DNA from 2 places in the Frateuria sp. sgz306004 genome. Region 2 is predicted to be linked to the other one. Evidence: riboswitches for the same ligand, from Rfam matches in the RefSeq annotation. Region 2 holds a riboswitch; the other holds the start of a gene.
What was found. Region 2 has a riboswitch for fluoride ahead of AC3G2C_RS10870 (voltage-gated chloride channel family protein). Riboswitches for the same ligand answer to the same signal wherever they lie in the genome.
Positions count from the first base shown of each region.

Region 1 (14,989 bases), on a different contig from region 2:
AGGCGCTATCGAATACGCCACGCACGCGCGCCGCGATGACGTAGCGCTGGTTGTCCGGTCGATAACCATCCAGCAGGCCGCCCGGGTTGTTGATCGATTCACGCACCCGCTGCGCGGGCACCACTTCGGCATCGTTGGAGGACTGCATCAGCGGTTGCAGCCGCGATGCCGTGCCCGGCGCCAGATCGAAAAAGCCGGCGCTGGAAACATTGATGCGCTGCAGGCTGGCCGTAATCACATCGTTGTGGTTCAGCTCCTGCGTACCCAGGCCCAGCATGGCCGGATGACTCATGGAGCTACTGTCGGCCAGCTCGATGCGCAGCGCTCGGGAGCGGTCGAGCACGACCTTTTGCGGGTCGTACTGCACGCCCCAGGCTGCAAACAACCTGGGCAGGTCGGAGTTGTGATCATCCGTGGCGCCGCTGCTATCCACGAAAGGCGTGTTATCCATTTCCGCCACCGGATCGACGAACACCACCAGGTGGCCACCATGCAGCACGTACTGATCGATGGCGTAAAGCGCATCGGCCGGCAGGTGTTTGGGGTGGATCAACAGCAACGCCTTGATGTCCTCGCCCACATGCGAAAGCTTGGACGGATCGAGCGCTTTCACCTCGAACTGCTGACCCAACTGGCGCATCACCGTCCATGGCTCTTCGCCGATCACGGGATTACCTTCCACCGGCAAGCTACTGATCAGCCCGATCTTGGGTTTGACGGGCTGATCCAGTTCGTACACCAACTTGGCGATGTCGTATTCCAGAAAGCTCTCGCGACTGGGATCGAACAGCGGTATCGCCAACGTCTTGCCAGGCAGGCGGTCATCGCCCTCCCCATCACCATCGGCGCTCTGCGCGAGCGTGCTGCCCACCAGGCCAAAGAACACCCGTTCGCCATTGGTTCCACCACTGATCGGCGTAAGGCCATAGCCTTCGGCGCTGGCCTCGTCATCGGAGTAAGGCACCGGGTCGACAATCTGCAGGCGCAGGCGCCCGTGCGCTCGCGCCACCATTTCTTGCAACATCTCACTGACGCGCTGGCGATAGCTGCGCAGTTGCGGCAGATCGCGAGCCGCGTGATCGGAGAAATACAGGGTGAGCTTGAGCGGCGCGTGCAGGCCATCCACGATGTGCGTGGTGCCCGAGGTGAGCGTGTACAGACGATCGGAGGTGAGGTCGACGCGCGAAACACGCAGCCAGCGGCTGGTGCCCACGGTCAGCGTAACGTACCCCACCGCCAGAACGGCGAGCGCGGTCAACAGGATGGCGCGACGACTGAAACGAAAGGGCTTCATCGTTCAGGGCGTCCGCTTGAGGTCGAGCACCAGCACGCCCGCGGTGAGCCAGGCCGCCATGCTGAGCAGGAAGTACAACACGTCACGCAGATCCAGCACGCCACGCGATATGGCCTCGAAATGACGCAACATGCTCAGGTGAGCCACTCCGTTCACCAGCCGGCGTGGCAAGGTGCCCTGGAAGAACTCCATCACCTGCGGCTGGCCCGCCAGTATCAGCAGAAAACACACCACCAGCGTCAGCACGAAGGCCACCACCTGGCTCTGGGTTACCGCGGACAGGCACGCGCCGATCGCGAGGAAGGCACCGGCCATCAACCAGCTACCGAGATAGCCGGCGAGGATCGCACCGTTGTCGGGTGAACCGAGGTAGTTCACCGTGATCCAGATCGGGAAGGTCAGCACAAGTGCTAACCCGATGAACAGCCATGCCGCAAGGAACTTGCCGATCATGGCCTGCGCCAGATTGAGCGGCAGGCTCAGCAGCAACTCCAGCGTGCCCCCCTTGGCCTCTTCCGCCCACATGCTCATCGACACTGCCGGCACCAGCACCAGGTACAGCCAGGGGTGCATGGCGAAGAATGGTTGCAGGTCGGCCTGGCCGCGTTCGTAGAAATCGCCCGCGTAGAAGGTGAGGATGCCCGCCAGCGCCAGGAAGATCACCAGGAAAACGTACGCTACCGGCGTCACGAAGTAACTGCGCAGCTCGCGCCGCATCACGGCCGCGACCGGACTCATGCGCCACCCTCCGCGCCGGTGGTGATATGGCGAAACACCTCGTCCAGGCGCCCGCGTTCCAGCTGAATTTCCGACACTTCGAGACCTTGCTGGCGCAATAGCGCCTCCACCGGCTCCAGGATGCGTTCGCCCGCTCGCGGGAAGACCGTAATGCGACCATCCAGCGGGTCCACCTCAATCGAGGCCACCTGCGGCAGGCGACCGAGCATCTCCTGCGAAACGCCGCTGCCTGGCGCACTGAAGGACACCGCCCCGTGATAGCGCGAACGCGCTTCCAGCTCCGCCGGCGTGGCATCGGCCAGTAATTTGCCGTTGGCGATGATCACGACGCGATTGCACAGGGCATGCACTTCTTCCAACAAGTGCGTGGAGATGAGGATGGTGCGGTCGCGCGCCATGGCATCGATGAGCTGACGCACGGTGTGCTTTTGGTTGGGGTCCAGGCCGTCGGTAGGCTCGTCCAGCATCAGCACCTGCGGGTTGTGCACGATCGCCTGCGCCAAGCCGACCCGACGTCGCAAGCCTTTGGACAAGGTATCGATGCACTGATCCAGCACGCCCTCCAACTGCAGGCCGCTCACTACGCGTTCGAAGCGGCTGTACGCCTGGTCGCGCTGCAGTCCGCGCATGCGCATGATGAAGGTGAGGAATTCGCGCACGGTCAGCTCGCCATAGCTTGGCGCGCCTTCCGGCAGGTAACCCAATGCGCGCTTGGCCTTGAGCGGCTCCTTGCGCACGTCATAGCCGCACACACGCGCAGTGCCGGAGCTGGGTTCGAGAAAGCCCGCGATCATGCGCATCGCCGTGGTCTTGCCCGCGCCATTGGGCCCCAGCAGGCCAAGCACCTGCCCGGGTTCGGCGCGAATGCTCAGGGAGTCGACCGCGGTCAACGCGCCGTAGCGCCGGGTGAGCTGTTCGGTTTCGATCATGTCCGCTCGGGGCAAGGGGCGGCATCGACGGCGACGCACGGCCCGGAATGTTGCGATGGTCGACCCGCAATGTAACCGAAAAGTTCGCCCCTGCCGGTCTGCGGGTGTTCTCCATCCAAAAAAAAGCCCTCCACGCGGGAGGGCCTTTCGAGGTCTTGCGAGCGACCCGCTTACTGCGCGGCGCTGGAGGCAGCGGCCGGAGCGGCGGCGGTACCGGAGGACGCCGGAGCCTGGTCACCGTTGTCGTCCAGCGACGGCGGCTTGATGCCGGCAGCCTGTTCCGGGGTCTGGTCCGGTGCGTTGCTCAGCGGCAGGTACACGTCGAACTCGGCGTACTGCTTCACTTCGTCGCCCTGCTTCACTTCCGGCTTGGCTTCGATGTCGTAGAAGCGGTTGACCACTTCGTCGTACTTGTAGCCGTGCGTCTGGGCATAAGCCTTCATCAAATCGCGGGTCTGCGGCACACCGGCAGCGGTGCCGTTCCACACGGCCTTGAGGGCCGGGCCACCGAAGGCGAGGAAGGCGCGCACGTCCTTGTCGACGATCAGGCGACCGAAGCGGTCGTGACCACCCGGGGTGCTGGTGTCGGCGTTGTTGTCCGACGTGGCGGCGCTGGTGCTGGCACCGGCGGCGTTCAGGTCAGGCGACTTGGCTGCGGCCAGCTCCACCGTCTGGCCACCCACGTTCAGGCTGGTGGCGCTGATCGGCATGGCGACGTCGAAGGTGTAGGTCTGATCGCCGTAGTTGGTGGTGTAGATGATGCGCGGACCGGTGGTGGTCACGCCCAGCTTCTTGGCGGCAGCCTGGATCTCGCTGACGGCCTTGTCGGTAGCGTCATTGAGGGCCTCGAGGCCACCCTTGCGCTCGATCGACGAGGACACCATCAGCACCGGCGTCGGCTGGGTCTGCTCGATGGACGGCACCAGCTTGGTGTAGTCCACATTCTGCACGGACGCCAACACGTTCTGCAGATTGTTCAGGGTGAACTGGATGAAGGCATCCGGATCGCCATGGATGTACAGGCTCGAGTAACGGTTGATCAGGTTCATACCGTAGTCGACGTCGTACGACCAGGTGACCTTGGTGAGCTGACCGCGGCTGCCCTGGCGCTCCAGGTCCAGCGTGAAGTGCTTGTCGTTACCGCGCCAGTCGTTGTCCACGTTCCAGACGATGGTGGCTTTCTTGGCGGTGGAGTCGACCTTGTCGAAGCTCGGATCGGCCGAAGCGATGGTGAACTTGCCGCTGCCAACCTTCTCGTCCTGGCTGGTCCAGCTGATCTCGGCGCCCGGGCCATAGGCCTTGCCGGAAAGGTCATACTTGATGTTGCGGTCAAACTCGCGCTGCACGGAATATTCCGGGAAGCGACGGAAGTTGCTCAGCACGTCATAGACCTGACGCATGTCCTTGCCGACGACCAACGACCGGTCCACATGGCCGCTGCCAGGCATCACAAAGCCCACCACCACCGCCACCACGGCGACGATGATCAGGGCCACAATAAATTCTAGAACACGCATCATTCCAGGGTTCTCCGCACGTCTCTCTGTACACGGCACTAAGACAGTCGCCGGAGACCAGGCCGCCACGGGAGATTCCCGAAGAATCGCGTCATGACGGGGGTCGGCCAGCGCCGAAGCCACCGATGGTACTTGCTCGCGCGCCTGAACGCCATCCGGCCGTAAAGATGGCCTGACAGGGGCCTTCCAGACGCCCGCGAATGGCGTCAGGCAAGGCCCCGCGGGGCTTAGACGATGCCCAATTCCAGGGCCTTGAGCACGGCGCGGGTGCGGTCACGCACGCCCAGCTTGGAGAGGATGTTGGACACGTGGTTCTTGACCGTGCCCTCGGCCACCTTCAGGGAGTTGGCGATTTCCTTGTTGCTGTAGCCGCCGGACAGCAGGCGCAGAATCTCGGTTTCGCGCTCGGTGAGGGGGTCGGGCTGCTCCAGGCTGGTGAACTGGTTCTGCATGCGACCCACACCGGCCAGCAGGCGCTGGGTGACCATGGGCGCCACCAGAGAGCCGCCACCAGCGACCGTGCGCACCGCCTCCACCAGTTGTTCCAGCGACACGTCTTTCAGCAGATAACCGCGCGCACCAGCCTTGAGGCCCTGGAGCACCAACTGGTCGTCATCGAAGGTGGTGAGGATGATGGTCGGCGGCAGTTCGTTGCGGGCGGAAAGGGCCTGCAACACCTCCAGGCCGCTCATGTTGGGCATGCGCAGGTCCAGCAGCACCACATCGGGCTTGACCCGGGGAATGTCCTGCACGGCCTGGGCGCCATCGGCGCACTCGGCCACCACGCGGATGTCCTCCGCCAAGTCCAACAGAGAGCGGACACCCTGGCGAACCAGGTTCTGGTCGTCGACGAGACAGACGGAAATCATCGCGAATCCTCGAAACAGTAGTGACCTGCGGGCAAGGCCCGGAGGCTACGGGAAGAACGATGCGGAGATCCAATCACCGCATTTTGACATGAGCCATCGATCACACGTGAATTCTTACAGCATGCCCAGCGCCGGCGGCTCGAACCGTGACGGTGTGTGCGCCAGCTCCTGCACCTCCCCCAGCGGCAAGCGCACGGTGAGCGCGAAGCCCTGGCTCATGGCCGGGTCCACCATCACGCTGCCCTCGAACTCGGCCAGGCGCTCGCGCATGCCGGACAAGCCATTGCCCGGCTTGAAGTTGCTGGCGCCGCGGCCATCGTCGCGGGCGGACAATTCCAACAGATTGGCATTGATGTAATCGAAACGCAGCCACAGGTTGCGCGCGCCGGCATGGCGGGCGGTATTGGTGATGATCTCCTGCGCGCAACGCAGCAACACCTGGGCCCGGCGCGGGTCCTCCACGCTAAAGCGCGGCGGCGTCTCCACATGCACGCGCAGCCCTGGCACACCCTCGATGAGGCTACGCAGCGCCTGCGTCAGGTCGATCGCATCGTCCTGGCGCAGCTCACTCACCACCTCGCGCACATCCGATAACAGGTGCTTGGCGGTCACCTGGGCCTTCTGCACATGCTCGGCTGCCTGCGTATTCACCAGGTGGCTGGCCACTTCCAGGTTCAGGCTGAGCGCGGTGAGGTGATGCCCCACCAGGTCGTGCAGGTCGCGGGCGATGCGCATGCGCTCGGCAATACGCGTGGATTCGGCCAACAGCGCCCGGGTGGCGCGCAGCTCGGAGTTGAGCCGGCGCTGCACCTCGCGTTCCTCGGCCTGCAGGCTGGCGATCATCGAGGTGAAGAACACCAGCGCCGAAATGCCCAGGTACATACATACCTGGAGGAAGGCCGTAACGATGGTCCAGCCCATGTAGCTGGCGATGATCGGGATGAGCATCAGGTTCTGCAGCAGCATCCACAGCAGGCCCGCCCCCACCGGCAACTGCCAGGGCAGCACCACCGCGATCACCAGCATCAGCATGGCCGACAGGCCGCTCTGGCTGAACCAGCCCATCGCCACCGCCGACCCGGTAAGCACCACCAGGCCGAGCAATTGGGCGATGGACGGGAACCCGGTCTGTCGCGTCATGCCTGAGCGGCGTGTCAGCAGCAGGTAGGTCACGCCAAAGATCAGGTACGAAAGGATCCACCCCGAGATATTGGGGTTGCTCCACCACGCATTGACCTGCGCCAGCCCGCCAGGACCGGACAGCAGCGGCAGCGCGACGCACAGGTAGGTGAACAGACCGGCGTATCGAATGAGCCGGATGTGATTGATGTTGGACCAGGCCATACGCGCATCATTAGCTACTCCCCAGCGTGGTGCAATGCGTGAGAAGTCACTCCCCCTCCCATGCCAAAAGCCATGGCAGTGGGCGCTTTACAAAGGTTTTACATGGTGCGCCGTGATATGTGCGGCCGCCGGTCGCATGTCATAATGCCGCCTGTCACGCGGGGCCGAATGACCGGTCTTGTCCTCGAACCACACACTGCGGAGCAACGAATGGCCCTTGCCATCCGCGACGTGCGAGAGCACGACCTGGATGCCGTGCTGGCGCTCAACAATGCCGCCGGCCGCACCATCCTCGCCCTCGACGCCGTGCAACTGCGTTACTTCTATGACCACGCGGACTATTTCCGGGTGGCCGAGATCGACGGACACCTTGCGGGGTTCCTGATCGCCCTGCGCCACGGCGGCAGCTACGAAAGCCCTAATTACCAATGGTTTGGCGAACACTATCCCGAGTTCGCCTATATCGATCGCATCGTTATCGCCAACGCCTACCGCCGTCACGGTCTTGGCCGCATCTTTTATTGCGATGTGACCAGCTATGCCGAAGTTCGCGTACCCCTGCTCACCTGCGAGGTGTTCCTGGAGCCGCGCGACGACGTGGTGGTGCTGTTTCACGGCACTTATGGTTTCCAAGAGGTGGGGCAGCAGCGCATGGGCGATGAAGGCCCGCAGGTGAGCCTGCTCGCCAAGGACCTGCCCAGCTTCGCGTATGTACGCGATACCTATCTCGATCATGGCGGCCTGCCTGACCAGCCCTGGCTGGCCGAGCGCCCGCGCCCCCTTCATACCGATGCCACCCCGCGCCGACTCGCTGGAGAACGGCGCCCGTGAATGCCCGAATGGATACTCAAGACGCTTGCGACCTGCGCTTCGGCCAGGTCGGCATTGCCAACGTACGCATACGCCGCGTCGACGCGGCCGCCCTTTGCGAGGAGCTGGAGCGCCGCGTGCGCGCCGCCCCGCAATTGTTCTCCCGCGCCGCCGTGGTGCTGGACCTGAGCCATCTACTCACGCTGCCCGACGACGGCACCGTGGACGCCCTGCTGGAAGCCATCCGCAGCGCCGGCATGCTGCCGGTGGGCCTGGCCTATGGCACTAGCGAGGTGGAAGCACTGTCTCGCCGCATGGGCCTGCCGCTGATCGCCAAGTTTCGTGCCGCTTACGAGCCGGCCGACGGAGGCAGCATCGCACCGCCCGCATCGGCGCCTGCACCCGCGGCAACGGCCGAGCCCGTGCGTCGTGCGGAGCCGCGCGCTGCCGAACCCGCGCCTCCCGCCGGGCTGGGCGCGCAACACCTCGACGGTACCGTGCGCTCCGGCCAGCAGATTTATGCGCGCGACCGCGACCTGGTCGTCACCGGCGCCATCGCGAACGGCGCCGAGGTCATCGCCGACGGCAGCATCCATGTCTATGGCAGCCTGCGCGGTCGCGCGATGGCTGGCGCACAGGGCAATGAGAACGCGCGCATCTATATTCACGACTTTCGCGCGGAGCTGGTGGCCATCGCTGGTCACTACCGCGTGTTTGAACAAATTCCAAAAGACCTGGAGGGCCAGTCTGTGCAATGCTGGCTCGACGGTGAAAAACTGCTGATCGCCAAGCTTTGACGATCAACCATTACTACAACAAAGAATCATGCGGAGATGAGCCTTGACTGCTGAGATTATCGTTGTCACTTCGGGCAAGGGCGGCGTCGGCAAGACCACTACCAGCGCATCGCTGGCCACCGGACTGGCAATCGCCGGCAAGAAAGTCGCAGTGATCGACTTCGACGTCGGCCTGCGCAACCTCGATCTGATCATGGGCTGCGAGCGACGCGTGGTGTACGACTTCGTCAATGTCGTGCACGGCGAAGCCACGCTCAAGCAGGCGCTGATCAAAGACAAGCGCTACGAGAACCTCTACGTGCTCGCCGCCAGCCAGACGCGCGACAAAGACGCGCTGAACCAGGAAGGCGTGGAGAAAGTGCTCGACGAACTGGGCAAGGAGGGTTTCGACTTCGTCATTTGCGACTCCCCGGCTGGCATCGAAAAGGGCGCGCACCTGGCCATGTACTTTGCCGATCACGCCGTCGTGGTGGTGAACCCCGAGGTGTCCTCGGTGCGTGACTCCGACCGCATCCTCGGCCTGCTCGCCAGCAAAACGCGCCGCGCCGAACTCGGCAACGGCGCCATCAAGCAGCATCTGCTGCTCACTCGCTACAACCCGGCGCGCGTGGCCGTGGGCGAAATGCTCAGCGTCAAGGACGTCGAAGAAATCCTCGGCATCAACGTCGTGGGCGTCATCCCGGAATCGGAAAACGTGCTGGCGGCGTCCAACGCCGGCGTACCGGTGATCCTGGACGAGAACTCCTTTGCCGGCCAGGCGTACAGCGATACCGTGGCCCGCATTCTCGGCGAGGAGCGCGCCCTGCGCTTCCTCGACGCGCCCAAGAAGGGCTTCTTCCAGCGCGTGTTCGGAGGCTGATCGCGATGGGTATTCTTGATTTCCTGAAGCGCAAGCCGGAACCGACCGCGTCCGTCGCCAAGGAGCGTCTTCGCATCATTGTGGCCCAGGAGCGCTCCACCCGCGGCGCCCCCGACTACCTGCCGTTGCTGCGCAACGAGCTGCTCGAAGTGATCAAGAAATACGTCCACGTCGACCTCGAAGCCATCAACATCAACGTCGAGCGCGACAGCGGACACGAAATCCTCGAGCTTTCGGTAGCGCTGCCCGACCACGCCGAGGCCAAGCCCGGCTGACGTGGTGGCACGGCTCGCCCGTGCCACCCACCATCCGGTCGCCGCCACGCGGCGGCGACCATTCTTGCCTATGCCGTACGACACCACGCCCACACCCGACGAAGCCAGCGTCATGCGCTTGGCCGCACTGGGTTTTGACGCCCCCGCCGCCCTGCTCGCCCGCTACGGCCTGCAACTGGAGCGCGTGGAGTCCGGGCAAGCCATCCCCGGCAGCTACTGGGGCGACAGTGAGGCGGGCATTATCGGCACCACCGTGTATGCGCGCGACGACACCCCGGTGCACTCCCTGCTGCACGAGGCCGGTCACCTGATCGTGCTGCCGCCCGAGCGGCGCGCCGAGGTGCACACGGACGCCACCGATTCCATCGATGAAGAAGACGCCACCTGCTACCTGCAGATCGTGCTGGCGGACGCTTTGCCTGGCGTGGGGCGTGCCCGCCTGCAATCGGATATGGACGCCTGGGGCTATTCGTTTCGACTGGGCTCGGCCCGCGCGTGGTTCGAGCAAGATGCAGCGAACGCGCGTGAGTGGCTGCAACAGCACGGACTACTGGACGCACAGGGCTTGCCGCGGTTTCCTCACTGAGGGCACCCGAGGCATCGCGTCGACGCCCCGACCAACCACACCGTCAGCGCCGCTCGGCGATCTCCTCCTGCACCACGGTATCCGCCACATCATCCCCCGGCAGCGTCGCCGGCGGTCGACGCAGCAGGCGTCGATACCACTGCCAGGACAAGCAGCCGATCACCGTCAACACGGTCGCGCCCAGCGCCAGGTAGAGCATGTGGCCCGACAACAACGGCGACATCACGCCCGCCACGAACGCACATAGCAACAGGCTGGAGAACGCCTGCACCGAGGAGGCGCCGCCACGACGGTGCGGAAAGCGATCGAGCAGCAAGAGCGTCAACGTGGGGAACGCCAACTGCACGCCAATGCCATGCAGCACCAGCGGCAACATCGACCACGGCAGCACCGGTTCGCGCGTCACCAACGCCATCAACAAGTGCAGTGCGCAGGCCAGCAACATGGAGGCATAGCCAGCATTCACGGTGAACGCCACGCTGCGGCGGTTCGCCATGCGGCCGGAGAACCACGCGCCCACCAAGAGACCGAGCACCACCGGCAAGAACAACCAGGGAAAGCCCTGCGCAGACAAATGCAGCAGGTCGCGAACAATGTGCGGCGCCGACGAGATGTAGAGGAACAGGCCGGCGAAATTCACCGAACAGGAAATCAGCAGCGGCCAGAACAGGCGATCCTGCCCAAAGCTCACGTAACCGCGCACCAGGTTACCGGGATGAAACGGCACTCGCGACGCCGGTGGATGGGTTTCGTCGAGAAACAGCATCAAGGCCAGCGCCAGCAGCAGCGTAAAGCCCATCAGCACCCAGAAAATGCCATGCCAGCCGTTGAGAAACAGCAGTTGCGCACCGACGATGGGCGCGATCACCGGCGCCACGCTGAAGATCATCATCACGCGTGACATCAGCTGCTGGGCCGCTGCACCCTCCAGGCTATCGCGCACGATGGCACGCCCCACCACCAGGCCGGCGCCAGCACACACGCCTTGCAGCGCGCGGCAAGCCAGCAGCATGGGGTAGGACGTGGATAGCGCCGCGCCAGCGGATGCCAGCGCATACACCAGGATGCCCGCCACGATCACCGGCTTGCGGCCGATGGCATCGGAAATGGCACCATGGAACAGGCTCATCGCCGCATAGGTGATCAGGTACATGCTGATCATCTGCTGCAACTGGGTGCTGTCCACGCCAAAGCGCTCGCCGATCAACGGAAACGCCGGAAACACCGCATCAATGGAGAACGGGCCGATCATGGACAGGCCCGCGAGCAGCCACGGCAGGCTGCGCCGGACGGGGCGCGGGGATGGGCTCATGGCGAAAACACGGCGGCGAGGAACGCCAAGTATAGCGGCGCCCTCGGCCCACCCGAGCCATGACGATTGACCAATCATCGGCTAGCATGGCTTTTGTAGGGATTTGGGAATGGGGAGTCGCAAAGGCTCGGCGCTCAGGCGCGGCAGCGCTTTCCACTTCACTGCTCCCTGATTCATGCATTCAGGAGATGGCATGCCTCCTGTTCTCGTCGTCTCGTGCACGCACGCGGCGGCTGGACAAACCACCTTCGGGTTGATGATGCCTGCACCACCGGAGCTTCCGGGGCGCAGGCGCGTGCCTGTTTCCAGGAAGTCGAGCGACTTTTGAGGAGACCAACAACGTGGGCTTTACCGGATTTGTTGCCGTTGGCGTAGGAGGCGCGCTGGGCTGCTGGCTTCGCTGGACGCTTGGCGTGCTGTTCAACCCGCTGTTTCCCACCGTGCCCATGGGCACGCTGGCCGCTAACCTGCTCGGCGGCTTGCTGATGGGCGTGGTACTGGGCGTGTTCGACCACTTCCAGACATTGCCACCCGAATTGCGTCTGTTCGCGGCCACGGGTTTCCTGGGTGGCCTCACCACCTTTTCCACCTTTTCCGCGGAATCGACCACCCTGCTGCTGCGCCAGCAATACCTGTGGTTCGGCGGCCACCTGGCCATGCATCTGGTGGGTTCGATCGCCATGACCGTTTCTGGCATTGCCCTCACCCGTGCCGTACTGCGCAGCTAGGAGTGCCCATGAATATCCCCAACGCTCAACAGGGTGTGCACTTGGCCTTCTACTGCCACACCCGCGCCCGTCACGACGGCATGCTGGCCTACGAATGGCTGCTGGAGCTGGCCAAGCGGCAAGGTATTGCCGGCGGCTCGGCGTTTCGCGCCATCTGCGGCTATGGTCGCCACGGTGTGCTGCGCGAGGAACAGTTCTTCGAGTTGGCGGACGACCTGGCTGTGAAAGTGGAGTTTCTGCTATCCGAAGCACACGCGCAGACGCTGCTGGAGGCCGTGCGCGCCAGCGGCATCGACGCGGTGTATGCAATCGCTCCCGCAAGCTTCGGCGTTCTGGGCAAGCCCGTCTCCGCGCCTTAGGATGCGGCGGGAGGCTTTGCGCCCCACGCGGATACCCGTGTGGGCCGCCCGTTTTATGGCTACATGAAACGAGGAATGCATGAGTCAGGATTCGCTCAAGGGTCGCGCCACCACCCTGCTCGAACACGCCGGCATCCAGCTCGACGGCCCCGCCCCTACCGACATGCAGGTGCATGACGAGCGCCTGTATGCGCGGGTCTTCGCCCACGGCTCCCTGGGCCTGGGCGAAAGCTACATGGACGGCTGGTGGGATACCCAAGACCTCGCCGGCATGTTCACCCTGCTGCTGCGCTCGCGTCTGGATGAAGAGCTGAAGACGCTCGACACCCTGCTCGCCCATCTCAAGGCACGCTTCATCAACCTGCAGCGTGGCGAGAACGCTTTCGAGATCGGCAAGGCCCACTACGACCTGGGCAACGACTTGTTCCAGGCCATGCTGGGCAAGCGGCTGGTGTACTCGTGCGGTTACTGGGCCCATGCCGACAACCTCGACGACGCGCAGGTCGCCAAGCTCGATCTGATTTGCCGCAAGCTGCAACTCAAACCCGGCCAGCGCGTGCTGGATATCGGTTGCGGCTGGGGCGAGGCACTCAAGTACGCCGCCGAAACCTACGGCGTGGAAGGCGTGGGCGTGACGGTGTCGCAAGAGCAGGCCGAGTTTGCACGCGCGCTGTGCCATGGCCTTCCGGTGGATATCCGCTTGCAGGACTATCGCGAACTCAATGAACCGTTCGACGCGATTTTCTCCATCGGCATGTTCGAGCACGTGGGCGCGCTCAACTACCGGACGTACTTCGAGGTGGTGCGTCGCTGCCTGCACGAGGACGGCCTGTTCCTGCTGCACAGCATCGGCAGCAACGGTGCCCCGAGTCGGCCCGATCCATGGATCGAGAAGTACATCTTTCCCAACTCCATGATTCCATCCGCCGCCCAGGTCACGCTCGCCCTGCAGGACCTGTTCGTGGTGGAGGACTGGCACAACTTCGGCACCGACTACGACCGCACCCTCACCGCCTGGCGCGCCAATGTCGATGCTGCCTGGCCCCAATTGCGCGAGCGCTACGACGACCGCTTCCGCCGCATGTGGCATTTCTACCTGGGGGTGTCGGCCGCGGTGTTTCGCAGTCGGCGCGACCAGCTATGGCAACTCACGCTCAGCCCGCGGGGCGTGCCCGGCGGCTTGCGTGTGGCGCGCTAACACCCATGCGGGCTGCGCAGCGATGTACGATGCGCCGATCATGACGGGTGAATGACACCCGCGCCGCCGCCAGCCCTCCCGCATCAGGAGTCGTAGTGAAACTGTTTTCCCGCCTTGGCGCCGCCCTCGCCTTGAACCTGCTGCTGGTCACGGCCGCGCTGGCGCAGCCCGCCCTGTGGGTCGCCCGCCACGGGGATGCCACTGTGTACCTGTTCGGCACCGTGCACCTGCTACCGTCCGACGCCAACTGGAACTCCCCCGAACTGGACAAGGCACTGGACGAAAGCAGCCGACTCAGCATCGAGATCGTCGATGACGACAGCGCCGCCATGCAGGGCCTGGTGATGCAGTTCGGGCTGGACCTGGGCCACCCGCTGTCGAGCAAGCTGGACGCCGCTGATCAGCACCGCCTGCAACAGGCCGCCGACACCGCCAAGCTCCCCGGCGGCGCCAATGCCTTGCAGCCGATGCGCCCCTGGCTGGCCGCGCTCACCCTGACCATGGCGCCGCTGGTGCAAGCCGGCATGGACCCGAATCTGGGCGTGGACAAGCAACTCAAAGCCCGCATGCAGCGCGCCGGCAAGCCGGTGGAAGGCCTGGAAACCGCCGAGCAGCAGATCCGCATGCTGGCCGACCTGCCCGAAGCCATGCAGTTGGATTTCCTGCGCCAGTCGTTCAAGGAAGTGGCCGATGGCCCCGCCAAGTTGCGCGGGCTGGTCGACGCCTGGCGCGATGGCAACGTAGCCGCCATCTCTCACCTGGAAGACGAAGAACTACGCAAGGAGAGCCCGCTGCTTTATCAACGCCTGATCGTGAAACGCAACCAGGCCTGGGCCAAGGTCATCGCCGAGCAGCTCCAGCAGCCGGGCGTGAGCTTCGTAGCCGTGGGCGCCGGCCACCTCGCCGGGCCGGATAGCCTGCAGGAGCAACTGCGCAAGCTGGGCGTCGAAACCACCCGCGTGAACCACTGACGCGCGACCACGCCCACGGCGCTGCCCCTCGCCCCAACTCCCCCGTTTCTGGCACCATCCCCCGGTTAAGCGCGCCCCTTGCGCGCAGTCCATCGACGCAACCCCATGAATCTGCAAGCTAATTTCGAACAGATCCCGCTCAAGGAGTATGCCGAGCGGGCCTACCTCGATTATTCGATGTACGTGGTGCTCGACCGCGCCCTGCCCTTTGTGGGCGATGGCCTCAAGCCGGTTCAGCGACGCATCGTGTACGCCATGAGCGAGCTGGGCCTGGCCGCATCGTCCAAGCCCAAGAAATCCGCGCGCACCATCGGCGACGTGATCGGCAAGTTCCATCCGCACGGCGATACCTCGTGCTACGAGGCGATGGTGCTGATGGCCCAGCCGTTCTCGTACCGCTACC
Region 1 covers NZ_JBYLFE010000005.1:475,096-490,084, forward strand. The annotation lists gene AC3G2C_RS13590 (GldG family protein) at 1-1,294, opposite strand, end outside; gene AC3G2C_RS13595 (ABC transporter permease subunit) at 1,298-2,032, opposite strand; gene AC3G2C_RS13600 (ABC transporter ATP-binding protein) at 2,029-2,961, opposite strand; gene AC3G2C_RS13605 (SRPBCC family protein) at 3,132-4,481, opposite strand; gene AC3G2C_RS13610 (response regulator) at 4,706-5,347, opposite strand; gene AC3G2C_RS13615 (sensor histidine kinase) at 5,462-6,691, opposite strand; gene AC3G2C_RS13620 (GNAT family N-acetyltransferase) at 6,902-7,522, shown strand; gene minC (septum site-determining protein MinC) at 7,531-8,298, shown strand; gene minD (septum site-determining protein MinD) at 8,342-9,157, shown strand; gene minE (cell division topological specificity factor MinE) at 9,163-9,432, shown strand; gene AC3G2C_RS13640 (hypothetical protein) at 9,503-10,018, shown strand; gene AC3G2C_RS13645 (multidrug effflux MFS transporter) at 10,062-11,330, opposite strand; fluoride riboswitch at 11,506-11,603, shown strand; gene crcB (fluoride efflux transporter CrcB) at 11,672-12,058, shown strand; gene AC3G2C_RS13655 (DUF190 domain-containing protein) at 12,067-12,417, shown strand; gene cfa (cyclopropane fatty acyl phospholipid synthase) at 12,497-13,615, shown strand; gene AC3G2C_RS13665 (TraB/GumN family protein) at 13,711-14,586, shown strand; gene parC (DNA topoisomerase IV subunit A) at 14,692-14,989, shown strand, end outside.
Region 1: another riboswitch for fluoride. It lies ahead of crcB (fluoride efflux transporter CrcB); the one in region 2 lies ahead of AC3G2C_RS10870 (voltage-gated chloride channel family protein).

Region 2 (14,989 bases):
CTGCGCCCTGGGCTTCATGGCCGCAACCTTGCAGCGAAAACAATTTCCCCTGCGCTGCGCGCATTCCTCGCGGGACAAATTCTTTTCGCTTCCAGGTTCTCCACGCTGTTGCGACCGCTGCGCGGTGCGACCCGCCCATCCCTCGCCGGCCGGTTCACAACAAGGACGCACTGGCGCGACCTTGTTCAACCCGAAAGGAGAAACATCATGGCTAACATCGGCACCTTCACCGCAGAGAAAGACGGCTTCACCGGCACGCTTCGCACCCTGACGCTCAACGTCAAGGTCAAGCTGGTTCCCAACGACAAGGGCGACAACGAGAAAGCCCCGGACTTCCGTCTGCAGGCGGCCGGCCACGACATCGGCGCGGCGTGGAAGAAAACCAGCGAGGCCGGACGGGACTACCTGTCCGTGACCCTCGACGATCCTTCGTTCCCGGCAACGGTCTACGCCCGCCTGATCGAAGGCGAGAACGGCACGCACGACCTGATCTGGTCGCGCAGCAAGCCGCAGCAGGCGGACTGACGCCGCCCACCGCGCCCCGTCCCTTGCGGCGGGGCGCCGTGCTGCTGGCGCAGCACGTCACGCACGCGCCTATGGCGCGTCGCGTTCCTTCAAGACAGCCTCAAGCTCCTGGCGCACCTGCGCCAGAAGCTGATCGGCCTTGCGCGTGCTGTCGCCGGCGTAGGCCAACGTCAGCAGCGTGAGCGGATGCACTTCCATGACCTCGCACAGCTCGGTCAGCTTGTGCAGGGTTGGGCTTTTCAGGTTGCGCTCCAGTGAACTCATATACGTGCGGCTGGACACGTCGGAAAACGCTTCCTGGCTCAAGCCACGCGCCTTCCTGACCGTCCGTATTGCCGTCGCCAATGAGTCCTTCGCCGCCACCTATGGTTTCCCCTGAAAAACCAAGATGACAGCCGATTGCGCTCTATAGGGCTACAATCTATAGTGTTCATTTGGCGATACTGATTTACGTATTCGTCCCTTTACGGAAATCCGCAGATGCGGATTTCGACCGAACCAGAGAGTCACATCCGTGTCTTTCCAGACCTGCACAATGCCGCTTCTGCGTTTCCGTGCATGTACGGATTCGATGGCTTACGCCTGCGTGCTTTCGCACGAAAGCACGCATCCGCTTCGATGCTTCCACGTCTTGGCGGCAAAGCGTGTCCGTGCATCTGCGGTTTCGTGAGATTCCCGGCCATGACCCAGCCGCTTGTCACTACCGAACAACGTGCGCAACTGCTCGCCGTCGGCGCGGCGCGCACAGCCGGTCAAGGCATCGACCCGTTGCCGGTGGTGCGGCTGTTCACGCCCGATGCGCACGCGACTTGGCTGTTGGCCGCGCTCGACCCCGCAGACGGCGATACCGCCTGGGGACTGATCGACCTTGGCATCGGGATGCCGTCGCTTGGGACAGTCAAGCTGTCCGACCTGGCCGGCATCGTCGGGCCGCAGCAGCGGCCGGTCCTGCGCGACCTGTATTTCCGTGCAGCACGACCGCTATCGGAATACGTGCAAGTCGCGCAACGTGACGGCTCCATCCCCGACTGAGCGGGGCGGATTGTGTCTTTCTCGGTCTAGTTCGAGACAGTTGCGGTCTGAATCGTCACTCTTGCACCAAGCGGGTGCGACCCTGACCGAAAGAGACACGACGCAGTGCACCGCTTCCGGCAGGGTGCCTGACGCTGCGCACCATTTCCGAGCTGCGCAGCCGTCGCACTCGGACAACCCATGCAAGGCTTCGGAGTCAATCGGACTTGATTACCACCAGCTTAGCCCGCCTGAATGACAAATTGCCGATGAGGCTGTAGTCCTGCATTTCGATGTCCGTGGCGACGTTCCCATCAACAGGGAGGTTGCCTCATGACTGATCGAACCAACGATTTTTGGTATCCGACCGCCGCCTATCTCTACGTGCTGCACCTGGACGGTCCCGCACTCGCCTGGGAATACTTGCGCCGCCATCCCGAGTACCGGCGCGACTGGCGGCGCCGTCGCCGCCGGCCGGACGCAGCGCACGAATGGGGCCTGCGCCTGCTCGAAGACCCGCGCCAAGATGCACGCGACGCGCATCCTGTCTGGTTCCCCGATCATGACGGCGTGCTCCAGCTCTACCCGGATGCCGACCCGCCACCGGAAGCCCACACCTTCGAGTTCTGGCACGTCCCCGGCAACAAGCAATTGATCCACGATGGCAAGCGCCTGGTGCTGACGGCACGCTGGCCCGGCTGCTGCGTGCGGCTTGCACTCGCGCCGGGCCTGGCCGACGGCATGGCCTACCTCTATGCCATCCGCGCGTGCGCCGCGCCTTGCGCGAGCTACCGCACGATCGCGGCCGAGCTGGACAAACTGGCGACGGTGGACACAGCGGCCGTGCCTATGGCAGCGGCCCGCTCGCGGCCCACGCCCGCCGCGCTGCTGGAACTGCACACCTTGCAGGCGCTCGACGCGACCCTCGCGGGCGCGTCCTTGCGGGAGACAGCTGAAGGGCTGTTCGGCGCTGAAGTCGTGGCAACCGGCTGGTACACCGATGGCGGCCTGCGCTCGCGCGTGCGCCGCCTGGTACGGCGCGGCCAATCGCTGATGCGCGGCGGCTACCGCCGCCTGGTACAGCTCGAATGACCTGGGGAGGGTCGTTTTGCCTGCGCTGCAAAACGACCCTCTGCGCAACCCGTCGCTATCTTGAGACTGCCTCCATCCGGCTGCGCTGGTGCTGCCGGCGTTTCTGACCGATGGAGGTTCACCCGATGCGACCCGCACCCACGCGGCCTGCTGCCGCTGCTGCCGCTGCGCCTGCGCAGCCCCAACGCTACCTTACCAACGACGAAGCCGCCGAGTACCTGCGGCTGTCGCCGCGCACGCTGGAAAAGCAGCGAGTGATCGGCGGCGGCCCGAAGTTCCGCAAGTTCGGCCGCCGTGTCATGTACGCGGTGGCCGACCTCGACGCCTGGGCCGACCAGCGCAGCTTCGAGGCTACGTCCGACCCCGAATACGCCGAGCACCACTCGGCCGACAGCCGTGCGCGCTGACGGATGGCTCGCCGGTGGCCATCGCCATGCCCAGCCCATCGCGGGAGCGGGAACAGCTCGACCTGTTCCGCGCCTTGCCGGGCGACATGGCGCCGCGCGACAGCCAGGACTTGATGGCCTTTCCGTTCTTCTCGCTAGCGAAGTCGCGGCGCACGGCGCCGATCGACTTCCGCGCCGGTGGCGTCACCGTGCGCGTGGAGGGCACGCAGGAGCATGGCATCGCCACGATTTGGGATGCGGACGTGCTGATTTGGGCGGCATCGCAGATCGTGGAAGCGCGAGACGCAGGCATTCGCCCGTCGCGCCTGATGCACGCGACGCCCTACGAGATCCTGCGCTTCATCGGGCGCGGCACGTCGCTGCGCGACTACCAGCGCCTCAAGGCCGCGCTCGATCGGCTGCAATCGACCAGCGTGGCCACATCCATCCGCGAGACGACCGGACGGCGCCTGCATCGCTTCTCGTGGATCAACGAATGGAAGGAGCTGGCCGACGCCCGCGGCACGCCGCTGGGCATCGAGCTAATCCTCCCGGACTGGTTCTATGCCGGCGTGCTCGACGCCGCGCTGGTGCTGACCATCGACCCGGCTTACTTCAAGCTCACCGGCGGCATCGAGCGGTGGCTGTACCGCCTGGTGCGCAAGCACGGCGGCAAACAGCCGGGCGGCTGGCAGTTCGACTTCCGGCACCTGCACCGCAAATCGGGCAGCACGGCGAAGCCCTACGACTTCGCTTGCGACCTGCGCGCGCTGGTCGCGCGGCAGTCGCTGCCCGGCTATGTGCTCGGCATCGAACGGACGCTGGATACCGGCGAGGAACTGTTGACCTTTCGACCGGTGCCGTCCACGGCACGGGGATAACTCGGGGAAAACGTGTGGACGGCCTCGTGCTATCAGGCGTGCCGGGTATCGTGCTATCAGGCGTGTCCCTATCGTGCTATCAGGCGTGCGAAATCGCCGGAAAGCCAATAGTGGCGCGGGTTTCGGTGTGCTCTAACTTCCCTAACTCAAATACTCTAACTTTTAATAAGAGCGCGCCGTTTCGGTGGAAAACCGCGAAACGGTACTGCGGGCAACTGCGAAAGCCTGGCCTTCACACACGGAGGGCCGCGCCATGATCGTCGCGTTGCTCAACCAGAAAGGCGGGGTTGGCAAGACCACGCTTGCCACACACATCGCCGGCGAGCTGGCGATGCGCGGCCAGCACGTCGTCCTGCTCGATGCCGACCCGCAAGGTTCTGCGCTGGACTGGACGCAGCGCAGAAGCCAGCAAGGCTTGCCGCGCTTGTTCAGCGCCGTGGGCCTCGCCCGCGAGACGCTGCACCAGGAAGCGCCAGAGCTGGCCCGCCGCGCCGATCACGTGGTCATCGACGGCCCGCCACGCATTGCCGCCTTGGCACGCTCCGCGCTGCTGGCGGCCGAGCGTGTGCTGATCCCCGTACAACCGAGTCCCTACGACTTGTGGGCGTCGGCCGAGATGGTGGCACTGATCCGCGAGGCACAGGTGTTCCGGCCTGCGCTGCGCGCGGCGTTCGTCGTCAACCGTCGCGTCAGCACCACCGTCATCGGACGCGAGGCGCGCAGCGCGCTCGCCGAGCAGCCGCTGCCGGCGCTGCGCTCGGAAGTGCATCAGCGCATCGTCTTTGCCGACAGCGTGACCGCTGGCCGGCTTGCACGCGAAATGGCGCCTGATAGCGCCGCCGCGCGCGAGATCGCCGCGCTCACCGACGAACTGCTGCGGTGGCCTGCATGAGCGAGCGCAATGGCAAACGCATCGCCATCGGCGTGCGCCCGCCGGCGAATCCACACGCCGAGGCGTGGATTCGCCAGGGCGACGCTGACGGCGTCCAGAAAGGCGACCTCTACACCGCGCGCCTGACCCTCGACATCACGCCTGCGATGCGCGCCCGCATCAAGGTATCGGCGTTCACGCAGGGCGTGACTGTCGCCGAACTGCTGCGCGCGCTGCTCGAACGCGAGTTCCCGGAGAGGACCTCATGAACGCATCCGCTCTGGCGGCCACGGCTGCCCCGCCGCCATCGCCCGCAGTGCTCGCCGGCCAGGCCGGCGCCGCGCCGCTGACCCGCGTTTCGCTCGCCTACGTCGAGCAACGCATCGACTTGTATCTGCGCTTCGGCGAGCCCGCGCGCATCGTCCGGCTGGACCGCTGGCGTCGCGTCGCGGTGTTCCTGCCTGGCGCGATGTTCTGCCGCATCCGCTGGCACGCCAACGACTACGGAACCGTGCGCTGGCAGCTCATGGTGATGCAGGCTTGCACACCACTGGACGCGGCACAGCGCATTCCCGGCGTGCTGCCCGGCGCGCGCCTGCTGCTGCACGCCGAAGGTGAACCCGCCGTGCGCGCCGTGTTGGCACAGCTCGACGCCATCGAGGCGCTGGGCATTGCGCCGAACGCCGCTTCGCCGGCGTATTGGCGCACGCTCGGCAACCGGCTCGCGGCACGCTTGCCGCTGCCAGAGTACACCGCCGAGCGACACGCCGCCTGGCTCGCCGGGAGGGCGCTGCCATGACGACGCTTCCCACGTCCGCAAACACCACTGGAACAGCGCCGCGTCCTCGCTCGCGTCTGCGCGCTCGCCTCGTGCTGGCGAGCCTGTCCATCGGCGGCTTCGCTGCGCTGGCATGGGCATCCTTCGTGTCGCCGCTGCCGCGCCTGACCTACAACCCGTCCGACAGCGTGGCGATCGGCTGGTATCGCATCGAACCGTTCGACCCGCATACCGCCTTGCTGTCACGTCCGTTGTCCGTGGACAGCATCGTGCTGGTGCCCTTGCCGGCCGAAGCCGCTGCGCTGGCTGCGCGGCGCGGCTACCTGCCGACGCGCATTCCGTTGCTCAAGCGCGTTGGTGCCGTCGCGCCGCAGGAGGTGTGTATTGTCGGTCGCAGCGTGCGCATCGACGGCGTGCCAGTGGCCGCCGCATTGCCTGCCGACCGCATGGGCCGGCCGCTGCCATCCTGGCAGCAGTGCCGCCGCCTCGAACCGGGCGAGCTGTTCCTGCTGAGCGTGACCAATCCCGCGTCGTTCGACAGCCGTTACTTCGGGCCGGTGCGCGCATCGGCCGTGCTCGGCCTCGCGCATCCGGTCTGGTTGGAGACACGCTGATGATGGCCGCCGATTCGCTGCGCTTCATCGTGCCATCCGGCGTGTCGTCCTGCCGCCCTTTGCCGTGTCGTCGCGCATGTCGTGCGAGCGCATCCGCGTCGCACGTTGCGCAGCATCCGGCATTGCTTTCACACGTGCAGGCGTCTTGCCTCGAACGCGCCCGGCCGGTGGCCGTGGGCGCGTTCGCCGGCGCGCTGGCTGCAAGCAGCGCAGCGCCGCCGGGCCGCCGACGCCCGGAGCGACAGCGCAGGGCAAAGGCGGAAGGCAAGATAAAAGGTCGCGGCACGTGGCCGCTTGGAAACCTTGTCTGCACATGGGGGTGGCGCGGCACGCGCCAGGGGGCGGCAGCGTGCCGCGAAGGTGCGCAACGCCGCATCGCCGTTGGCGAAACCGCGTGCTTCGTCCGCTGGACTGCGACGGCCTTGGATGTAACCGCACCATGAGCAGCCGGGACGACGACCGATTCCGCGTTCGACTTGGTGCGCCGAAGCAGCGTGGCGACGCCTTCATCAACAAGGTACTGCGCCAGACCAACAAGGCCGGCGCCAAGCTCGGCAAGGCGGCTGGCAAGGTCGGCCAGCGACCCGGTTCCCGGTTAGGGCGCGGCCACGTCGCCGCTCGCTTTGCTGGTCGTGGACTTGGGGCAAACGCCCGGCGCGTGACGATCAAGGCGAGGCTGGTCAATCTGGCACAGGCGGGGCCGCGCTCCACTGCTGCGCACCTGCGCTACATCGAGCGCGAAGGCGTCGATCGCCAAGGCGGCCCAGGCCATGCCTACGGGCCGACGACCGATGCCGCCGACCTCGAAGTGTTCAAGGAACGTGGTGCCGACGACCGCCACCAGTTCCGGTTCATCGTTTCGCCGGAGGACGCCGAACAGCTCGACGACCTGCGAACCTACACGCGGCACCTGATGGCGCGCATGGAGGCCGACCTGGGCACGCGGCTGGAATGGGTGGCCGTCGATCACTGGAACACCGACAACCCACACACGCACGTCGTTCTGCGCGGCAAGGACGACACCGGCAAAGACCTCATCATTTCGCATGACTACATCGCCGAAGGGATGCGTCGGCGTGCGTCGGAGCTGGCGACCGAATGGCTGGGGCCGCGCACCGAGCTGGAGATGCAGCAGGCAATGCTGCGCGAAGTCGAACAGGAGCGATGGACAGGTCTGGATCGCACCTTGCAGCGCGAGGCCGGCGACGACGGCTTGGTGCATATCGAACGCTTCGCAGAACCCCGGCTGCAACGCCAGCGACAAATGCTGATCGGCCGTTTGCAACGCTTGCAACGCATGGGCCTGTCGAGCGAGCAACAGCCCGGCGTGTGGGCCGTCCACGCCGAGGCCGAGCCGGCCTTGCGGGCAATGGGCGAGCGCGGCGACATCATCCGCACGATGCAGCGGGCTATGAGTGGCAAGCAGCGCGAGCTGGTCGTGTTCCAACCCGGCGAGGCTGGCCGCGCCATCGTCGGTCGCGTCGCTGGCAAGGGGCTGGCGGACGAGTTGTACGACAAGGGCTATCTGATCGTCGATGGCACGGACGGCAAGGCGCATTACGTCGCTTTGCCGCCGCGCTCGGAGTTGGAGCAGTACCCGACCGGGGCCGTGATAGAGGTGAAAAGGGCGGCCAACGTGCGCGTTGCCGACCGCAACATCGCCGCACTGTCCGTTGGTGGCGTGTACCGAACCGACCACCATCTTGCGCTTGCCCAAGGACAGGCTACGCCCGACCGCGATCCGCGTGAGGTGGTGGCCGCGCACGTGCGCCGGCTCGAAGCCCTGCGCCGCGCCGGCATCGTGGAGCGCGAGGCCGAAGGCGTCTGGCGAGTGCCCGACGACCTCACCGAGCAGGGCCGCCAGTACGACGCGCAGCGCCTTGGCGGCGGCGTGGCGGTGGAACTGAAATCGCACCTACCCATCGAGCGCCAAGCGCGCGTCGTCGGCGCCACCTGGCTCGATCAGCAGTTGATCGGAGGCGGCAAGGGCTTGGGCGACCTGGGCTTTGGGGCCGAGGTGAAGGACGCGCTACGCCAGCGCGCCGACTTTCTGACTGAACAGGGCTTGGCCGAGCAGCGCGGGCAGCGCGTCGTCCTCGCGCGCAACCTGCTGGCGACGCTGCGCGGGCGCGAGCTGGTGCAGGCCGCGAAGGACATTGCCGCCGAAAGCGGCCTGGCGCATCGCCCCCTCACGGACGGGCAGCGCGTGGTTGGCATCTACCGGCGTTCGGTTGTGCTCGCCAGTGGGCGCTACGCGATGCTCGATGACGGCATGGGCTTCTCACTGGTGCCGTGGAAGCCGGTGATCGAACATCGCCTGGGCCAGCAGCTTGCCGCGAACGTGCGCGGCGGCGCCGTGTCTTGGGAGCTGGGGAGGCAACGAGGCCCCGCCGTGGGCTAATCCCGTGTCCCGGCGACCATCGCCTTGACTCCACGAAAGTCGGAGAGCCAGCGATCCGTCAGGAGGCTGCGCCGCCTCGCTGGATGCGCCACAAGGCCAACGTGCCGGCGCCCATCAAGGCAGCAGCGAGACCGAACCCGAACACTGGCGAAACAGCCGTCCAGAGCAAACCGACCGTCGCGCTGGAAAGGAATTTCACACCGCCATTGACCGTGCCCAGCGCGCCGTAGCTGGTCGCCAGCGTTTCGGGACCCACCATGTCGGCCGTCACGGTGGATTCCAGGGCCTCTTGCACCGCGACATACAGCCCGGCGGCAACGAAGACCCCGGCGAGCAGCGGCACGCTGGCGGTATGGAACCAGAAGGCCAGGACCATCAACACGGCCGTCAGTGCGCCGAGCGCGTATCCCACCACAAGCAGCGGCAGCGAGCCGATACGGTCGGCCCATGCGCCGATGGGATAGGAGGCCAGCACCTGAACCACGTTGCGGCCAACGTACAGCAGCCCGGCAACCTGCGCGGCCTGTACGACGCCGAGCGACGACGTGAGCAATTGCGTCGCCCCGAGAATCAGCAGGCTGTGCGAGAAGTCGCCCAGGCCGAATATTCCCACCGCGCCTAGGTAGCGCTTGAAGCGTCCCGGCAGGCCGCGCAGCGTGCTCCACAGCCGCAGGCCCGGATTGGGCGAATGCTCTGGGTCTTTGACCAGGGCCAGGAATGCCAGCACGGCCAGCACGCCCGGAATCACCGACAGCCAGAGGACGAAGCGGAACGGCCCGGCCGCATCGTCCCAATGCAGGGACTGCGCCCAGCCCAGCACGGCCACGCCCAGCAAGGGGCCGATGACCGCGCCGATGGTGTCCACCGCGCGGTGGAAGCCGAAGGCACGGCCTCGCGTCTGCGGGCTGACGGCTTGGATCACGATGGCGTCGCGCAAGGGGCCGCGCAGTCCCTTGCCGAACCACGACACCAGCCGTCCAAGCAGCAGCAGCGGCCAGCCCGCCGCCAGCGCGATGAAGATCTGCCCCACCGGCGTCAGCGTATAGCCGACCAGCACGAGGCTCTTGCGGTGGCCGAGCTTGTCCGCGATATAGCCGGAGACCATCTTGGTGAAGCTGGCGACGGCATCGGCAATGCCTTCGATGATGCCCAGCGCCGCCGCCGGGATGCCCAGCACGGCCAGGAAGCCCGGCAGGATGACCGTTGTTGTTTCGTAGCAGAAGTCGCCCAGGGCGCTGGTCAGTCCCGCGCCAGCGACGGTGCGATTGAACCAGCCCTTCGTCGTGGCGGGGGCTTCGGGAGCCGCTTCTTGTAGTTCATTCTGCATGGAGGGCAATTCGTGATGTTGGTCGTTAAGCGGCCGCAGGCGCAGGCGCGCGGCCAGTGTCGGAGGCAGCATGGGCGGGCTCCGAGGTCATTGCTGTAACTCGAAGCGTGCGAGGACGGGGTAGTGGTCCGAGGCGCCATCCGTGGCCGGCGTGCGGATCACCTCGTAATGCCGCGCCGCCTGGGCGAGCGAAGCGGAGGCCAACAGGTAGTCGCAGCGCATCGTCGCAAACTCGGTGCCCGTGAAGCCGGCCGTGGGCACGGTTGCCACCTTGGCCGGGTCCAGCCGGTAGCCTAGATCGACCCACCCAGCCGCCTCCAGATGCGCCAGCACGCTACGGTCGGCGCTTTGCAGATCGTCGGCCAGGTAGCGGGCGCGATGCTGCGCCGGCAGCGCGTCGAAACCTTCCGGCTCGGGATCGTGCGGCGAGGCCGAATTGAAGTCACCAGTGACCAGCGTGAGCCGGTCCGGGGCGGCCTGCACCGCCAGGTAAGCCGCTTCGCGGCGTCGTACCTCGGGGCCGTTGGGGCACAGGTGCGCGCTGATGAAGGTGATCGGTTCGCTGCTGCCCGGCACGGCCACCTTGAGCGTTGCCAGCGCGTGGTGGAAGTGCGCGCCATCGGCGTCGAAGGCGAGCGGGCGCAGCGGCTCGCGGATGAAGATGGCGACGTTCTGGCCGGTACGCGGCGCGATGGCGAGAAAGCCGCGCATGCCGATGCGATCTTCCGTGGCATACAGCCACGCGCCGCCATTGGCATCGAAGCCCTTGGCTTCCTGCATCAGAAACACATCGGGCCGCACCTGGTTGATAAGGTCGATTTGCGCCTGGGCACGTGCGTCGTTGGCGCCATCGCGGCCGGCGAACAGGGTGTTGTAGGTCAGGACGGTCAGTTTCATTGCGGCTCCTTTCAGCGGTTTTCGTCGTGTGACTCGAAGACCCGCTGGGCATAGGCGTCGAGCAGCGCCTCGCAGCGCTGCAGGCGCTGCTGCGCCTCGACGGCCCGCGTAGCGCCGTAGAAGTCGAGCTTGCGAATCTTCTCTAACCACGTCTGAAGCTTCTTGAGGTCGGCGTCGTTTTCTTCGAGTTCTGCGTAGGTGAAGTGGCTGGCCGCCGTCTCCTTGGCAATCTCCGCGTCGAAGTCGTCGCATTTGGCGATGAATTCGGTGTATTGCTCATCGCGATCGGCCTTGAAGCGCGCCACGACTTTTTCCTCCTGGGACTTGTCCAGCGCGACGGTCTCCAGCAGCACCGACTCCCCGGCAATTTCGTCGATTTCGTTCTCGATGATCTTGAGGCGGCGAGTGTGGTCGTCGGTCTTGGGCAGCAGGCAGACGCCGTTCTGCAAATAGATGGCTCCCATGCCCTTGAGCCTTCGCCAGATAGCGATGCGCTTCTTGGCGGGTTCGGCGGGCACCTTGTACGTGAGCAACAGCCAGTTCTGAATTTTCATGCGAACAATGATAGTGAAACCGCCGTAACAAATCAACTGTTTCAATAAGGCATACCTGTTGTTCTGGATACACACGTCGGATGAAATCAATGTGGACGCGCCAACGGGGATGCGGTAAATTACGTGGTAGGAGATGGCGTTCCTCCTTTTAACCGCAGCGATTTCTTAGCTGCTGATGACGCCTACAGACACCTGACCACGGTCGGGGGCTGTAGGCGCTCGCGTTCACATCCCTTGCCGTTGGTCAGCCCGATTCATTTCGAGCAGACATGACCAATGCGCCGATTCCGTCCCGAACAACTTGAGCTGCTGCCCTACATCGGCAAGTGGCTTGTCATCGCCAGCCTGGTTGCCTTCCTGGCAGGCACCGCTTCCGCCTTCTTTCTCGTGTCCCTGGATCGCGCCACCGCGTGGCGCGAGGCGCACCGCTGGGTCATCTGGCTGCTGCCGGTAGCCGGCTTCGCTGTCGGGTGGATCTACCACCTGATGGGCAAGACCGTCGATGGCGGCAACAACCTCATCATTGACGAGATCCACGACCCCAAGAAGGTCGTGCCGCTGCGCATGGTTCCGCTGGTGCTGGGCGGCACCGTCGTTTCCCATCTGTTCGGTGCCTCGGTAGGCCGCGAGGGAACCGCCGTGCAGATGGGCGGCGCGCTGGCCGACCAGCTCACCCACCTGTTTCGCATGAAGCACGAGGACCGGCGCATCCTGTTGATGGCCGGCATCAGCGCCGGCTTCGCGTCCGTGTTCGGCACGCCGCTGGCCGGCGCCGTGTTCGGTCTTGAAATCCTCGCCATTGGGCGCATGCGCTACGACGCGCTGTTCCCGTGCGTCGTGGCCGGCATCGTCGCCGATCAGGTCTGCTTGGCCTGGGGCGTCCACCACACGCACTACGTGATGGGCGAAATCTTGCCCATCAGTTTCTGGAGCGTGATGGCGGTGGTCGCGGCCGGGATCGTGTTCGGCCTCGTGGGCATGTTGTTCGCCACGGCCGCCCACAAATTGAGCGCGTGGGTCAAACGCCTGATTCACTACGCGCCGCTTCGGCCCGCTGCTGGCGGCATCGTCATCGCCACGGCGGTGTGGGCGCTCGATGCCTACAGCTACATAGGCCTGGGCATCCCTGACATCGTGCGCTCCTTCCAGGAGCCGATGGCGCCCTGGGACTTCCTCGGCAAGATGGCGTTCACGGTCGTCTCGCTGGGCACGGGATTCAAGGGTGGCGAAGTCACGCCGCTGTTCTACATCGGCGCGACGCTGGGCAACGCCCTGGCCCCGCTGCTGCAATTGCCGTTTCCCATGCTGGCCGGCATCGGCTTCGTCGCCGTGTTCGCGGGCGCTGCCAATACGCCCATTGCCACCACGCTCATGGCGATGGAACTGTTCGGCGCGGAAATCGGCCCGCTGGCCGCCGTCGGCTGCATCACGGCCTATCTGTTCTCCGGCCACACGGGCATCTACCACGCGCAGCGCGTGGGCCACAGCAAGCACAGCAAGCACCGCAACGCCGTTCCCGAAGAACTGCGCATTGCCGACCTCGCGCATTTCCGCAAACAGAAGGACGAGTCGGCGAAAGAAGACCCGCCGCCGCCGGAGAACAAGGCCGAAACATCCGTCACGACCAAGGAAAACGCCCAATGACCTCAAAAGCCAGTCAGCAGCATATCGCCGCCTTGCGGCTGTATTTCCCGATCGCCACCAAAGCCAAGGTCACGCGCTTCTGGCATCACTTGAGCGCGCCGGCGCTGGCGCATCATCTGCTGACGGTCGCCAAGCAGGCCAACATCGTGCAGGCCATGCTGCATCAGGTCAGCTCCGGCTACCTGCCGGGCGAACGCATGTCGCACCACCATCCCGAATTGACCGGCATGCGGCATCCGCAATGCCTGGAGCTGCTGGATACCGAGGAGCGCCTGCGCGAGTTCATGCACGAGCACGCCGAGGAACTGCGCAAGGTGCATGCCGTGCTGTTCCTGTGCGAATTGCCGCTGGGTCGCCACCGCGCCGCGCATGCGACACATGCCAGCAAGGCCAGCTAACGATGGCCGGCGCATACGCAATCCTCGCGGTGAGCATCGGGTCGGTGATCGGTGCGCTGATGCGCTACGGCCTGAGCTTGAGCATGAACGCGCTTGCGCCGCACATCCCAATGGGCACCCTGGCGTCCAACCTGATCGCGGCCTACATCGTGGGTGCCGCCATCGCCTATTTCGGCTCGGCGCCGAACCTGTCGCCGGCCTGGCGGCTGTTCGTTATCACCGGCCTGGCCGGCGGCTTATCCACCTTCTCGACGTTCTCGGCCGAACTGCTGACGCTGCTGCGCGACGGCCGCCTGGGGTGGTCGGCCGGCATTCTGGCACTGCACGTGGGCGGCTCGCTCGCGATGACGGTGCTTGGCATGGCCACGGTTTCCGTCATTCGCCAACCATGACCCAAGGAGCTGCTATGAAAGGCTATCAACTCACGTTCTTCACGGGACAAGACCGCAGGCACCGGCACACGCCCATTGGCGAGTGGCTGCTGAAATTCGCTAAGGAACAGGGCGCCGCCGGCGGCACGTTGGTCGGCGCCGCGGAAGGCTTCGACCACGCCGGGCGCTTCCATTCCGCGCATTTCTTCGAGCTGGCGGACCAGCCGCTCGCCATCACCGTCTCGGTGGACGAGGCGGCATGCCAGCGCCTGATGGACGCGCTCGCCCAGGAAGACATCAACCTGACCTACGTAAAAGTGCCTGTCGAGTACGGGCGCGTGGGCAAGGCCGTGACGTAAACGTATATCAGCCGAAAGTTTTTTGCCCCAACCATAAGGAGACTCACCATGTTGACCGTTCGCAATCTTCCACCGGAACCCACGTTGTCCGACTGGTTCAGGGACAACAACAACCTGCTGGCCGGCCTGATCCTGTGGGCGGCTGCTCTGCTGTGGCTTGCCGGTATTCAGCCGCGCTTGAAAGAGTCAGCTTGGTACCACGTCAGCTTCGTCGAAGGCGGTTTGATGTACGACCGCATGCCGGATGAGGCGGCGTGCCGTGCCAGCGTGGCGGACAACACCACCGCCTGCCTCTCGGGTGCGGAACTGGACGGGAACGGTTCCGGCCATTGAGAACACCTCATGTTGAGCAGGGGCTGCGGCATTGCTCCCGATGCCCCGGCACCCTGCGTAATGTCCTTCCGCCTTCTTGCATCGGAGTCAGCTATGGAGTCTGCGATCCAGACGATACACGCCCGCGAAATTCTGGATTCACGTGGCAATCCCACCATCGAGGTGGATGTGCGGCTTGCTGGCGGCGCGACCGGCCGGGCAGCCGTGCCTTCGGGTGCATCGACTGGCATCCATGAGGCGGTCGAGTTGCGCGACGACGACCCGTACCGCTATGCAGGCAAAGGCGTGTGCAGGGCCGTCGCCCACGTCAACAAGGCGATTGGAGCCGTCTTGCATGGCCTGGACGCAAAGGATCAAGCCGCCATCGACCACGCCCTGATCGCGTTCGACGGCACTCCGAATAAGGCCCGGCTCGGGGCCAACGCCATCCTGGGCGTCAGCCTGGCCGTCGCGCGGGCTGCAGCACAGACGGCCGGGCTGCCGCTGTTCCAGTACCTGGGCGGCGCGCAAGCCTGCCGTATGCCGGTGCCGATGTTCAACGTCCTCA
Region 2 covers NZ_JBYLFE010000004.1:400,392-415,380, reverse strand. The annotation lists gene AC3G2C_RS10940 (DUF736 domain-containing protein) at 208-525, shown strand; gene AC3G2C_RS10935 (helix-turn-helix domain-containing protein) at 595-888, opposite strand; gene AC3G2C_RS10930 (DUF2958 domain-containing protein) at 1,207-1,557, shown strand; gene AC3G2C_RS10925 (DUF2285 domain-containing protein) at 1,870-2,628, shown strand; gene AC3G2C_RS10920 (helix-turn-helix domain-containing protein) at 2,754-3,035, shown strand; gene AC3G2C_RS10915 (replication initiator protein A) at 3,050-3,895, shown strand; gene parA (ParA family partition ATPase) at 4,149-4,787, shown strand; gene AC3G2C_RS10905 (chromosome partitioning protein ParB) at 4,784-5,035, shown strand; gene AC3G2C_RS10900 (DUF2840 domain-containing protein) at 5,032-5,565, shown strand; gene AC3G2C_RS10895 (S26 family signal peptidase) at 5,562-6,158, shown strand; gene AC3G2C_RS10890 (DUF3363 domain-containing protein) at 6,598-8,559, shown strand; gene AC3G2C_RS10885 (MFS transporter) at 8,618-9,958, opposite strand; gene AC3G2C_RS10880 (endonuclease/exonuclease/phosphatase family protein) at 9,974-10,783, opposite strand; gene AC3G2C_RS10875 (Chromate resistance protein ChrB) at 10,795-11,382, opposite strand; fluoride riboswitch at 11,458-11,529, shown strand; gene AC3G2C_RS10870 (voltage-gated chloride channel family protein) at 11,614-12,981, shown strand; gene AC3G2C_RS10865 (hypothetical protein) at 12,978-13,379, shown strand; gene crcB (fluoride efflux transporter CrcB) at 13,382-13,771, shown strand; gene AC3G2C_RS10855 (DUF190 domain-containing protein) at 13,786-14,109, shown strand; gene AC3G2C_RS10850 (hypothetical protein) at 14,158-14,442, shown strand; gene eno (phosphopyruvate hydratase) at 14,536-14,989, shown strand, end outside.